3 regions of the Lelliottia sp. JS-SCA-14 genome follow, and region 3 is predicted to be linked to each of the others. Evidence: predicted binding sites of a transcription regulator. Region 3 holds the regulator's gene; each other region holds the start of a gene.
The links. The regulator sigma-54, encoded in region 3, starts transcription at its own class of promoters, with help from an activator protein. The targets are predictions, from matches to a motif close to GTTGGCACANNTTTCGCTNT.

Region 1 (4,164 bases), 2.0 Mb from region 3:
GCCCTGGGTCAGCAGCAGCGGGACCATGGCGCGAAACGCCTGGGGTAAAATAATGAGCTTCATGGACTGCCAGTGGGTCATCCCCAGGGCCAGCGCCGCGCTCGATTGTCCGCGGGAGATGCTCTGAATACCCGCGCGAATAATTTCGGAATAGTACGCGGCCTCAAACATCGAGAACGCCACCATGGCCGAGATCAGGCGGATATCGGTTTTCGGCGACAGCCCCAGCACGTTTTGCAGTAGGCCGGGAACGATCAGGTAAAACCACAGCAGCACCATCACCAGCGGAATCGAGCGGAAGACGTTGACGTAGGCCGTGGCGAACCAGGCGAGCGGTTTAAAGCTCGACAGGCGCATGACCGCGAGGATCGTCCCCCAGACAATACCAATGACGATAGCAATGGCGGTGATTTTTAAGGTGATGACCAGCCCGTCGAGCAGATAGGGCATGGCGGGTACAATGGAACTCCAGTCAAAATCGTACATTATTTGCCCCCCAGATTGCCCGGCAGGCGAGTTTTACGTTCAACCAGGTTCATCACCAGCATGATGAATGCGTTAATCAGCACGTAGGCCACGGTAATGGCGGTGAAGGATTCCCACGCGTGGGCGGAGTAATCCAGCAGCTTGCCCGCCTGCGCGGCCATATCGACCAGACCGATGGTGGAGGCGATGGCCGAGTTTTTCACCAGGTTCATCATCTCGGAGGTCATCGGCGGGACGATCACCCGATAGGCGTTCGGCAGCAGCACGTAGCGATAGCTTTGCGGCAGCGTCAGGCCCATCGCCAGAGCTGCGTTTTTTTGCCCGCGTGGCAGCGACTGAATGGCGGCTCGCACCTGCTCGCACACGCGTGCAGCGGTAAACAGCCCAAGACAGAGCATCGACGAGACAAAGAACTGTATGTTCGGGTCGAGTTCCGATTTAAACCACATGCCGAGGTTTTCCGGCAGCAGTTCAGGAACCACCAGATACCAGGTAAAGAACTGCACGATGAGTGGAACGTTGCGGAACAGTTCCACGTACAGGGTGCCGAGAGAAGAGAGAAAACGATTCGGGACGGTACGTAAAATACCGAACAGCGAACCGACCAGGAAGGCGATAATCCAGGCCGTTATCGATAACGCAACGGTGACCTGAAAGCCGCTCCACAGCCAGCCTAAATAGGTGGTGTTGCCGAACGGGGCTTGTTGCAGAAAAATGCCCCAGTTCCAGTCTATTGACATAATAAACTCCAGAAAAAAAAGGGTAGCAGCGCTACCCTCGAAGATTGGTGAGAAGCTCAATGTTCGCGCTGAGTGGGGAACGACCACTCAACGTATAGTCTGTCCGCGCTTCCCGACAATCGAGAGGGCAGGAGGTCCCGCCCCTAATGGTTCTAATTAGTTCAGTGCTTTATCGTTTGGTTCTTTGAACAGGGCTTTCATGTCGTCAGACAGTTCAAAGTTCATGTTGAGATTTTTTGGTGGAATCGGGTTCTTGAACCACTTATCGAACCATTTTTCCGCTTCGCCGGAGGTCTGGACTTTGGCGATGGTGTCATCGATCAGTTTTTTGAAGTCCGCGTCGTCTTTACGCAGCATACAGCCGTACGCTTCTTTCGACTGTGCCGTGCCGACGATTTCCCAGTTGTCCGGTTTCTTCGCCTTCGCACGTTCGCCCGCCAGCAGCGCGTCATCCATCATGAATGCCACCGCGCGGCCGCTTTCCAGGGTACGGAAAGAGTCACCGTGGTCTTTGGCGCTGATGATGCGCATATCCAGTTTCTTCTCGTCGTTCAGCTTGTGCAGCAGCACTTCAGAAGTGGTACCGGAAGTGACAACGACCGCTTTGCCCTTCAGGTCTGCGAAGTCTTTAATCTCGCCGCCTTTTTTGGTCAGCAGACGCGTGCCAACCACGAAGATGGTGTCGGAGAAGGCCGCTTGTTTCTGACGCTCAAGGTTGTTGGTGGTGGAGCCACACTCAAAATCGAAGGTGCCGTTTTGCAGCAGGGGAATACGGTTTTGCGACGTAATTGGAATCAGCTTCACCTGCAGATCAGGTTTGTTAAGCTTCTTCTTGACCGCTTCTACGATCGCGTTGGAGTAGTCCTGAGAGTAGCCTACGACTTTTTGCGTGTTGTCGTAGTATGAGAACGGGACGGAAGATTCACGGTGGCCGACCACGATCACGCCATTTTTGGCAATCTTGTCGAGAGTGCTCCCGGCAGCCGGAGCGTCTTCAGCGTGAACGACGCCTGCGGACATCCCCATTACCAGCATTGCTGTGGCCAGTTTACGTAATTGCATACCCAACTCCTTTATTATCTGCGCCAATGACGCATTGATACCCATTGTGATGTTGTTATATCTCGCGCGATGCGAGTGCAGTGTTATGCAAGCTTGTTAACATTTAGTCTGGCTTAATGTAAAGATTTTGCTGCGTTATTGTTTATTTTTGCGAAGCGCGCCGCACCATTCAGAGGCAAAAATATCTGCCTGCACCGTTTCGGTGCTACCGATGAACTGCGGTGGTGCGACCAGGTTGCACGTTAAGCCAAACGACTGAATCTGTGATTTAACAAAGCAATAGGCGTGCCAGAAATGGAATTTCGAGGGGATTTGCCGGGTGGCGGGGATGGGTTTTGTAGGGCGGGTAAGCGTAGCGCCACCCGCCAGAAATTCGCACGGGAACACGAGCCGGGTGGCGGCTACGCCTTACCCGGCCTACAGGGATGTGTTTTGTAGGGCGGGTAAGCGCAGCGCCACCCGCCAGAGAGGATTATCTACGACGCTGACGAAGGCTCATCAACACCGCGCCAAAACCAAACAGCGCGGTCAGGATCCACAGCGGCCAGTTGCCGGTGCGGGCATATGGCGTCAGACCCGTCGTTGGCGTGACTTTGGTGGTCAACACCGCACGAGTGAACTGCGGGAGCATCGCCTGAATTTCGCCTTTCGGACCAATCACCGCCGTAATCCCGTTGTTGGTGCTGCGCAGCAGCGGACGCGCCAGCTCAAGCGAGCGCATACGCGCCATCTGGAAGTGCTGCCACGGGCCAATCGACTTACCGAACCAGGCATCGTTGGAGATGGTCAGCAGATAATCCGTATCCGGACGGAAGTTATCGCGCACCTGTTCGCCCAGGATGATTTCGTAGCAGATCGCTGGCGTCAACGCGAAGCCGTGCGCATGAAGCTGCGGCTGAACGTATGAACCCCGGCTAAAGGAGGACATCGGCAAGTCGAAGAACGGCGCCAGCGGGCGCAGAATCGATTCCAGCGGCACAAACTCACCAAATGGCACCAGGTGATTTTTGTTGTAGCGATTCGCCGATTCGTAGCTGTACGGATTGTCTTTTCCGAGGGTGATGATGGTGTTGTAGGTGTCGTAACGGTTCTGCTTGTTCAGACGCGCATCGACAATCCCGGTGATCAGCGTGCTGTTTTTGGCGCGCAGGAGATCGTCCATCATGCTCAGGAAACGCTGCTGGTTAATCTCCAGATCCGGAATCGCAGACTCCGGCCAGATGATCAGACTGGATTTTCCCATCTCTTTTTGCGTCGCATCAAGATAGATTTTCAGCGTATTAATCAGCTGATTCTCATCCCATTTCAGCGACTGCGGGATATCCCCTTGCACCATCGATACCTGGGTGGCGCGTTCCGGCTCCAGGGTAAACCACTGGATAAAGCGCAGCGGGAAAGGAAGGGCGAAGAGGACAACGGCGGCAACCAGCGGTTTCCAGTTGCGGCTTACCAGAGCCAGCACCAGCAGGCCGCTCACCACCATCAGCAGGAAGTTGATTGCTTCCACGCCCATCACCGGGGCCAGCCCTTTCAGCGGGCCATCAATCTGGCTATAGCCGAACTGGAGCCACGGGAAACCGGTCAACACCCAGCCGCGCAGGAATTCGGTAATCTGCCAGACCACGGGAGCGGCAATGGCGACGCGCAGCCAGTTTGTTTTCGGCCACAGGCGCGAGAGAATGCCCGCGAACAGACCCGTATACAGCGAGAGATACGCCGCCAGCAGCACGACCAGGAAGACGTTCACCGGGCCAGGCATCCCGCCAAACTGCGCGATGCTGACGTACACCCAGTTAATGCCCGAGCCAAACAGGCCCAGACCCCAGAAGTAGCCGATAGCTGCGGCCTGCACCGGGCGACGATTCAGCGTCAGCCC
Region 2 (4,164 bases), 550 kb from region 3:
ACTACGCTCGCCGTCATCAGGGCCGGTGCGCAGCGGGCGTTTTCCGCCTCGCGGGTGCGCGGTGCGCCGAGGAAGGTGACGCCGTAGACTTTCGCCATACACATCACCGCCAGCGCGCCGGTGATCGCCAGACCGACAGCCAGCATCGGCCCCAGCAGACGGGCGACAAAGACATCGCTCTGGCCGAGAGCAAAGAAGGACTGATAGATCACCCACTCACCGGCAAAGCCGTTGAGCGGCGGCAGCGCGGCCATCGCCATCAAACCGACCAGCATGGCGAGCGAAATCAGCGGCATTTTTTTGCCAATACCGCCGAGCTTCTCGATATCGCGATGCCCGGTGCGGAACCAGACGCTGCCCGCCCCGAGGAACAGCGTGCTTTTAAACAGGCTGTGGTTAACGAGGTGATATAGCCCGCCGATGAAGCCACAGGCGATCAGCGCCGGATGGTTCAGCGCCAGGCCGGTCAGCCCCGCGCCCAGACCGAGCAGGATGATGCCGATGTTCTCCAGGGTGTGATACGCCAGCAGACGCTGGATGTTGTGCTCCATCAGGGCGTACAGGCCGCCGACAAAGGCGGTGATCATCCCGGCAATCAGCAGCACTACGCCCCACCACAGCGGCGGCTGGCCGCCAATCAGGGAAAGGGTCAGGATGCCGAACAGACCGACTTTCATCACCACCGTCGAAAACAGCGTCGCGGCGGGGGCGGACGCATTGGCATGCGCCTGCGGTACCCAGCCGTGCAGGGGAATAATCCCCGCCAGCAGACCAAAGCCGACCACGCCCAGCAGCCAGATATCCGCCCCGAACGGCAGCATCTGCGCGCGGGCGCTCAGGAGATCCAGATCCAGCGTGCCGTAGCGCTGCCACACCAGCCAGCAGGTCAGCGCCAGCAGAACGGTGCCGAGGCGCCCGAGGGCAAACCACAGTTTCCCGGACTGGCTGCACCCGGTCAGGAACACGCCGCACAGGGCCATGATTTCCGCCATCACCACCAGCGCCGCCAGATTGCTGGCGACCACCGTACAGACGGCGGCGGCGAGCAGGAGATTGACCAGCAGACCGTTGGGTTTGGTCTGCGGATGGCGATGCCAGTCAATATTGAACAGGCTGACAAACAGGCCGCACAGGCCAAAGGTGATGAGCCAGATCGCGTTCAGCGGCGTGAGCTGGACGGTGTGGCGAACCAGCGGCATCACGCCTTGCGCATGCAGACCGCCGGTAAGCACCATAAATCCGGCGCAGGTTGTGATCGCACTCCCCAGCGCGCCGCCGATCCCGGCGGTCCATCCGCTGAGGGTTTTGTGGAACGAGAAGAGCAGCGACAGCACGGCCGCGGCCACAAACCAGGCCACGGCGCTGTTAATCAGAGTCACAGCGTTCATTTCGCCCCCTCGTTTTGCGCCTGGAACAGCGACAGATCGCCAAAATCGGTGTTTATCGTCAGCTCGCGTTTGCGTTTACTGGTGCGCGCGATATCGCGGATGTTAACCAGAATCAGCGCTTTGGTCGGGCAGGTGCGCACGCACGCCGGGCCTTGCTCATCGAAGCTGCACAGATCGCACTTCACCGCCACGGCGCGCACGCCCGGCACCCAGTCCAGCAGGCTGCTGACGCGGGCCGGTGCGGGAGGCGCTGGCGGCGCTTTTGGCGAGTTGGCGTTGGCCGGAATATGCAGCGGACGGCTGCCGGAAAATTCAATCGCGCCAAACGGACAGGCGATGCCGCACAGCTTGCAGCTCACGCACAGGCTCTCGTTCAGCTGCACCGCGCCATCGATACGGGTGATGGCATTCACAGGACAGACGCCCGCGCAGGGGGCATCCTCACATTGATGGCAGAGCTGCGGGGCAGACTCTTTTTCATTACGCATAACGCGCAGGCGCGGCATCGACTGCAGCCCGTGCAGACGGTGTGTTTCGGAACACGCCGCTTCACAGGTGTGGCAGCCAATACAGACCGTCGAGTCAGCAATTACAAAACGGTTCACCGGGTAGTCCTCAGGACAGTGTCATTTTTGACGACGACGTGCCATCTCGACACATCTCGACACGTAAACATCAGGCGGTGCGCGATTCGCTCACCAGTTCGTGCAGATTCACCGGGAGGTTGTGTTCCACCGCCGCATAGAGGCCGTCGTACACCGGCGCGATTTTTTCCAGATAGTGTTCAAGCACCTGGTGGCGATCGCGGGTGCTGACGTGACCGTCAACCATGCCGTCGGTCATCAGCTGTGCCTGGGCAATGCGCTGCCTTTCGCCGTCTTTGGTTTCGACGTGGTATTCGATGACGTGGCTGTTGAAGTTGTCCGCCAGGGTGACGTAAATCGTGAAGTGGCCGAAGAGGATGAAGCACAGATCCTCCTGCGCCGCGCAGCTCATGGCGTGGTGCAGATGGGCTTTTGACAGGGTGATGCCCTGAACCAGTGAGTTGCAGTAGAGGTGCCACTGCTCCTGTAATTGTTGATGGCGTTGCGCGATGTAATCCGCTTTTTCGCTAAGTTCCCAAATAGTCATCTCAGGTATCCGGTTAATGGAGATGAGGGCTGTTAAGCAGATTTTGTGCCAGTTTTTATCATGCTGATATTTATCGATTTTTCATCATCATCACTGTCAACATCAGCGTGTCGACGTGTCATTTCGTCAGCGCCGACATCGTCACGCCTTATCTCAAATTAAGCTGGCATCGTTATTGCATTAACGCCTAAAACATCAGGAGGCGTCATGCACGAAATCACCCTCTGCCAGCGCGCGCTGGAACTTATCGAACAGCAGGCGAAGCAGCATCACGCGAAACGCGTCACCGGCGTGTGGCTGAAAGTCGGGGCGTTTTCCTGCGTCGAGCCCAGCGCCCTGACCTTTTGCTTTGAGCTGGTGTGCCGCGACACGCTGGCGGAAGGCTGCGAGCTGCATCTCGAAGAGCAGCAGGCCGAATGCTGGTGTGAGACCTGCCAGCAGTACGTCACGCTGCTGTCATCGAAAGTGCGAAGCTGCCCGCAGTGTCAAAACACCGGGCTGAGGATCGTCGCGGACGACGGCTTGCAGATCCAGCGCCTCGAAATAGACCAGGAGTAAATCATGTGTAGTACCTGCGGTTGCGCCGAAGGCAACCTGTATATCGAAGGGGACGAGCATCGCCCCCACTCCGCGTTTCGCTCCGCGCCCTTTTCTCCCCCCCCGCGCAACGTATCAGCGTTGACCGGCCTGCGCTTTGCGCCGAAGCCATCGGACGAAGGCGACCTGCATTACGGCCACGGCGAAGCGGGCACCCACGCGCCGGGCATGAGCCAGCGTAAAATGCTGGAGGTGGAGATCAACGTGCTGGACAAAAATAACCAGCTCGCCGCCCGCAACCGCGCGCGCTTCGCCGCTCGCCAGCAGCTGGTGCTGAACCTGGTTTCCAGCCCCGGCTCCGGCAAAACCACCCTGCTGACGGAAACCCTCAAACGCCTGAACCAGCGCGTCCCGTGCGCGGTGATCGAAGGCGATCAGCAGACCGTGAATGACGCCGCGCGTATTCGTCAAACCGGCACCCCGGCGATTCAGGTGAATACCGGTAAAGGCTGTCATCTGGATGCGCAGATGATTGCCGACGCCGCGCCGCGTCTCCCCCTCCCTGATACGGGCATTCTGTTTATCGAGAACGTGGGCAACCTCGTCTGCCCGGCCAGTTTCGACCTCGGTGAACGGCATAAAGTGGCGGTGCTCTCCGTCACCGAAGGGGAGGACAAACCGCTGAAATACCCGCATATGTTTGCCGCCGCCTCGCTAATGCTGCTCAACAAAATCGACCTGCTGCCGTACCTCGACTTCGACGTCGAGAAGTGCCTGGCCTGCGCCAGGGAAGTGAACCCGGAGATTGAAATCCTGATGGTCTCCGCCACCAAAGGCGACGGCATGGAGAGCTGGCTGAGCTGGCTGGAGAACGAGCGATGTGCATAGGCGTTCCAGGACAGATTCGCGCCATCGACGGCAACCAGGCTAAAGTCGAAGTCTGCGGGGTGCTGCGCGATGTCGATCTCACACTGGTGGGCGTTGTGGATGAAAACGGCGCCTCGCGCCTCGGTCAGTGGGTGCTGGTCCACGTCGGTTTTGCCATGAGCGTGATTAATGAAGACGAGGCCCGCGACACCCTCGCGGCGCTGCAAAACATGTTTGAAGT
Region 3 (4,164 bases):
ATAATGCCCAGATCAACCTGGTCACCCAGGATGTCACGTCGCAGGATCTGGTGACGTTATACGGCACAACATTTAATTCCAGCGGTCTGAGAATGCGCGGGAACTTACGCAGCAAAAACGCCGAGCTGATTGAAAAGGTTAGAACCTCCTATGAAATTCAAAACAAACAAACTCAGCCTTAAAGTTATCATTGCCAGCGCGCTGCTGGCCGCCAGCCTCCCCGCGCTTGCTGTAACGGGCGACACCGAGCAGCCGATTCATATCGAATCTGACACTCAGTCGCTTGATATGCAGGGTAACGTCGTGACCTTCACCGGCAACGTGGTCATGACCCAGGGCACGATCAAAATCAACGCCGATAAAGTGGTTGTCACCCGTCCGGGCGGCGAACAGGGCAAAGAGATTATTGATGGCTACGGCAATCCGGCCACCTTCTACCAGATGCAGGATAACGGCAAGCCGGTAAAAGGCCGCGCGTCTCATATGCATTATGAGCTGGCGAAAGATCTCGTCATCCTGACCGGCAATGCCTATCTGGAACAGCTGGATAGCAACATCACCGGCGATAAGATCACTTACCTCGTGAAAGAGCAGAAAATGCAAGCTTTCAGCGAAAAAGGTAAGCGCGTCACCACCGTTCTGGTTCCTTCTCAGCTGCAGGACAAGAACAAAGCTCAGGCCCCGGCACAGAAAAAGAGTAACTAATTCGTTATGGCAACATTAACTGCAAAGAACCTCGCCAAAGCCTATAAAGGCCGCCGCGTCGTGGAAGATGTCAGTCTGACCGTGAACTCCGGTGAAATCGTGGGCCTGCTCGGCCCAAACGGTGCGGGCAAAACCACCACTTTTTACATGGTCGTCGGCATTGTTCCGCGCGATGCGGGCAACATCATCATTGATGATGAAGACATCAGCCTGCTGCCGCTGCATGCCCGCGCGCGCCGTGGGATTGGCTATCTGCCGCAGGAAGCGTCGATTTTCCGCCGCCTGAGCGTCTTCGACAACCTGATGGCGGTCCTGCAAATCCGTGATGATTTGACCTCCGAACAGCGTCAGGATCGCGCCAACGAGCTGATGGAAGAGTTCCACATCGAACATCTGCGCGACAGTCTGGGTCAGGCCCTCTCCGGTGGTGAACGCCGCCGCGTGGAAATCGCCCGCGCCCTTGCAGCGAATCCGAAATTTATCCTGCTGGATGAACCTTTTGCGGGCGTTGACCCGATCTCCGTCATCGACATCAAGCGAATTATCGAACATCTGCGCGACAGCGGCCTCGGTGTGCTCATTACTGACCACAACGTACGTGAAACGCTGGCGGTTTGTGAACGCGCTTATATCGTCAGCCAGGGCCATTTAATCGCCCACGGCACGCCACTTGAGATCCTCGAAGACGAGCATGTGAAGCGCGTGTACCTTGGGGAAGACTTCAGACTCTGATAGGGTAGAGGTTAAGTCACGCCAAAGCGGGGAAAAACGCTCTGAACATGAAGCAAGGTTTGCAATTAAGGCTCAGCCAGCAACTGGCGATGACGCCACAGCTACAACAGGCGATCCGTCTGTTGCAGCTGTCCACGTTAGAACTTCAGCAGGAACTCCAGCAAGCGCTGGATAGCAATCCACTGCTGGAGCAAACCGATCTTCATGACGAGGTAGATACCCAGGAAAAGCAGGACACCGAATCCCTTGATACGGCAGACGCACTCGAACAAAAAGAGATGCCCGACGAGCTCCCGCTCGATGCCAGTTGGGATGAGATCTACACCGCCGGAACGCCTTCCGGCACGCGTGCAGACTACCAGGACGACGAGTTACCCGTCTATCAGGGTGAAACCACCCAGTCGCTGCAGGATTATCTGATGTGGCAGGTGGAGCTCACGCCGTTCACCGAAACCGATCGCGCGATTGCCACCTCCATTGTCGATGCCGTGGATGACACCGGCTATTTGACCGTCTCGCTGGAAGATATTCTGGAGAGCGTCGGCAACGGCGATATCGATCTCGATGAGATCGAAGCGGTGCTCAAGCGCATCCAGCGCTTTGATCCGGTCGGTGTCGCAGCGAAAGATCTGCGCGATTGTCTGTTGATCCAGCTCTCCCAGTTCGCCAAAGAGACGCCGTGGATCGACGAAGCGCGGCTGATCATCAGCGAGCATTTAGATCTGCTGGCGAATCACGACTTCCGCTCCCTGATGCGCATCACGCGTCTGAAAGAAGATGTGCTGAAAGAGGCGGTGAATCTGATTCAGTCCCTCGATCCGCGCCCCGGACAGTCGATCCAGACCGGCGAACCCGAGTATGTGATCCCTGACGTGCTGGTGCGCAAACACAATGGCCGCTGGACCGTTGAACTCAATTCCGACAGCATTCCTCGCCTGCAGATCAACCAGCAATACGCCTCCATGTGCACCAGCGTGCGCAACGATTCCGACAATCAATACATCCGCAGCAATCTTCAGGAAGCGCGATGGCTGATCAAAAGCCTCGAGAGCCGAAATGATACCTTGCTCCGGGTCAGTCGCTGTATTGTCGAGCAGCAGCAGGCGTTTTTCGATCAGGGCGAAGAGTTTATGAAACCGATGGTGCTGGCGGATATCGCCCAGGCCGTCGAGATGCACGAATCGACCATTTCGCGCGTGACTACGCAGAAGTATCTGCACAGCCCGCGCGGTATTTTTGAGCTTAAGTATTTCTTCTCCAGCCATGTGAATACCGAGGGCGGCGGCGAAGCCTCGTCGACGGCCATTCGTGCTCTGGTGAAGAAGTTGATCGCCGCGGAAAACCCCGCGAAGCCACTGAGTGACAGTAAGTTAACCACCATGCTGTCCGATCAGGGTATTATGGTGGCACGTCGTACTGTTGCGAAGTATCGAGAGTCTTTATCCATTCCGCCGTCTAACCAGCGTAAACAACTGGTTTGACACAACCGATAAGGAAGACACTATGCAGCTCAACATCACAGGACACAACGTCGAGATCACTGAAGCCCTGCGCGATTTTGTGAATACCAAATTCGCCAAGCTGGAGCAGTATTTCGAGAGGATCAACCAGGTCTACATTGTGTTAAAAGTGGAGAAAGTGACTCATATCTCGGACGCAACCCTGCATATCAACGGGGGCGAAATCCATGCCAGTGCGGAAGGGCAAGACATGTATGCGGCTATCGACGGCTTGATTGACAAGCTGGCACGACAGCTTAATAAACATAAAGATAAACTGAAACAACACTAATTGTCCGGGCAGTTAACGGGTGCAGGGCGGCCTGTTGTGAAACACAACAGGCCATTTGTACAGTTAGCGCTTAGGTGAAATTATGATGAACAACGATTCCTCGCTTCAATTGAGTCATGTCCTTAACCAGGAATGTACCCGCAGTGGCGTTCACTGCCAGAGCAAAAAACGCGCTCTGGAAATCATCAGTGAACTGGCCGCTAAACAGTTAAGCCTGCCACCTCAGGTGGTGTTCGAGGCCATTCTGACCCGTGAAAAAATGGGCAGTACCGGCATCGGCAATGGCATTGCCATTCCACATGGCAAACTGGAAGAAGACACACTACGCGCCGTCGGCGTTTTTGTGCAGCTTGAAACGCCGATCGCTTTTGATGCGATTGATAACCAGCCGGTGGATTTGCTTTTCGCTCTCCTGGTGCCCGCTGACCAGACGAAAACCCATCTGCATACGCTTTCGCTGGTGGCAAAACGTCTGGCGGATAAAACCATTTGCCGCCGTCTGCGCGCAGCCCAAAGTGATGAAGAGCTGTACCAAATTATCACCGAAGCGGAAGGCAATCAGGATGATGCGTAACCAGGAGATGGCCTTCACATCTGCAGTCGTGAGGAGAAACGGAACATGGTGCTGATGATCGTCAGCGGTCGTTCAGGCTCGGGGAAATCCGTGGCCTTGCGCGCCCTTGAAGATATGGGATTTTACTGCGTCGACAACCTTCCGGTGGTGCTGCTGCCTGACCTGGCGCGGACACTCGCGGACCGGCAAATCTCTGCCGCCGTCAGTATCGACGTGCGTAACATGCCGGAATCCCCGGAAATCTTCGAGCAGGCAATGAACAGCCTGCCGGAGAACTTCACACCTCAGCTGCTGTTCCTGGACGCTGACCGTAACACGCTGATCCGTCGCTACAGCGACACCCGCCGTCTGCACCCGCTGTC

Region 1: the regulator sigma-54 is predicted to act here: its motif matches at 2,562-2,581, upstream of U9O48_RS06805 (amino acid ABC transporter substrate-binding protein).
Region 2: the regulator sigma-54 is predicted to act here: its motif matches at 2,553-2,572, upstream of hycA (formate hydrogenlyase regulator HycA).

What each region holds. Positions count from the first base shown of each region.
Region 1 is NZ_CP141606.1:1,452,151-1,456,314, forward strand. It holds gene gltK (glutamate/aspartate ABC transporter permease GltK) at 1-486, opposite strand, end outside; gene U9O48_RS06800 (amino acid ABC transporter permease) at 486-1,226, opposite strand; gene U9O48_RS06805 (amino acid ABC transporter substrate-binding protein) at 1,383-2,288, opposite strand; gene lnt (apolipoprotein N-acyltransferase) at 2,761-4,164, opposite strand, start outside.
Region 2 is NZ_CP141606.1:3,753,176-3,757,339, forward strand. It holds gene hycC (formate hydrogenlyase subunit 3) at 1-1,388, opposite strand, end outside; gene U9O48_RS17465 (4Fe-4S dicluster domain-containing protein) at 1,385-1,993, opposite strand; gene hycA (formate hydrogenlyase regulator HycA) at 2,064-2,519, opposite strand; gene hypA (hydrogenase maturation nickel metallochaperone HypA) at 2,727-3,077, shown strand; gene hypB (hydrogenase nickel incorporation protein HypB) at 3,081-3,944, shown strand; gene U9O48_RS17485 (HypC/HybG/HupF family hydrogenase formation chaperone) at 3,935-4,164, shown strand, end outside.
Region 3 is NZ_CP141606.1:4,300,010-4,304,173, forward strand. It holds gene lptC (LPS export ABC transporter periplasmic protein LptC) at 1-182, shown strand, start outside; gene lptA (lipopolysaccharide ABC transporter substrate-binding protein LptA) at 151-705, shown strand; gene lptB (LPS export ABC transporter ATP-binding protein) at 712-1,437, shown strand; gene rpoN (RNA polymerase factor sigma-54) at 1,485-2,918, shown strand; gene hpf (ribosome hibernation promoting factor) at 2,941-3,228, shown strand; gene ptsN (PTS IIA-like nitrogen regulatory protein PtsN) at 3,311-3,802, shown strand; gene rapZ (RNase adapter RapZ) at 3,848-4,164, shown strand, end outside.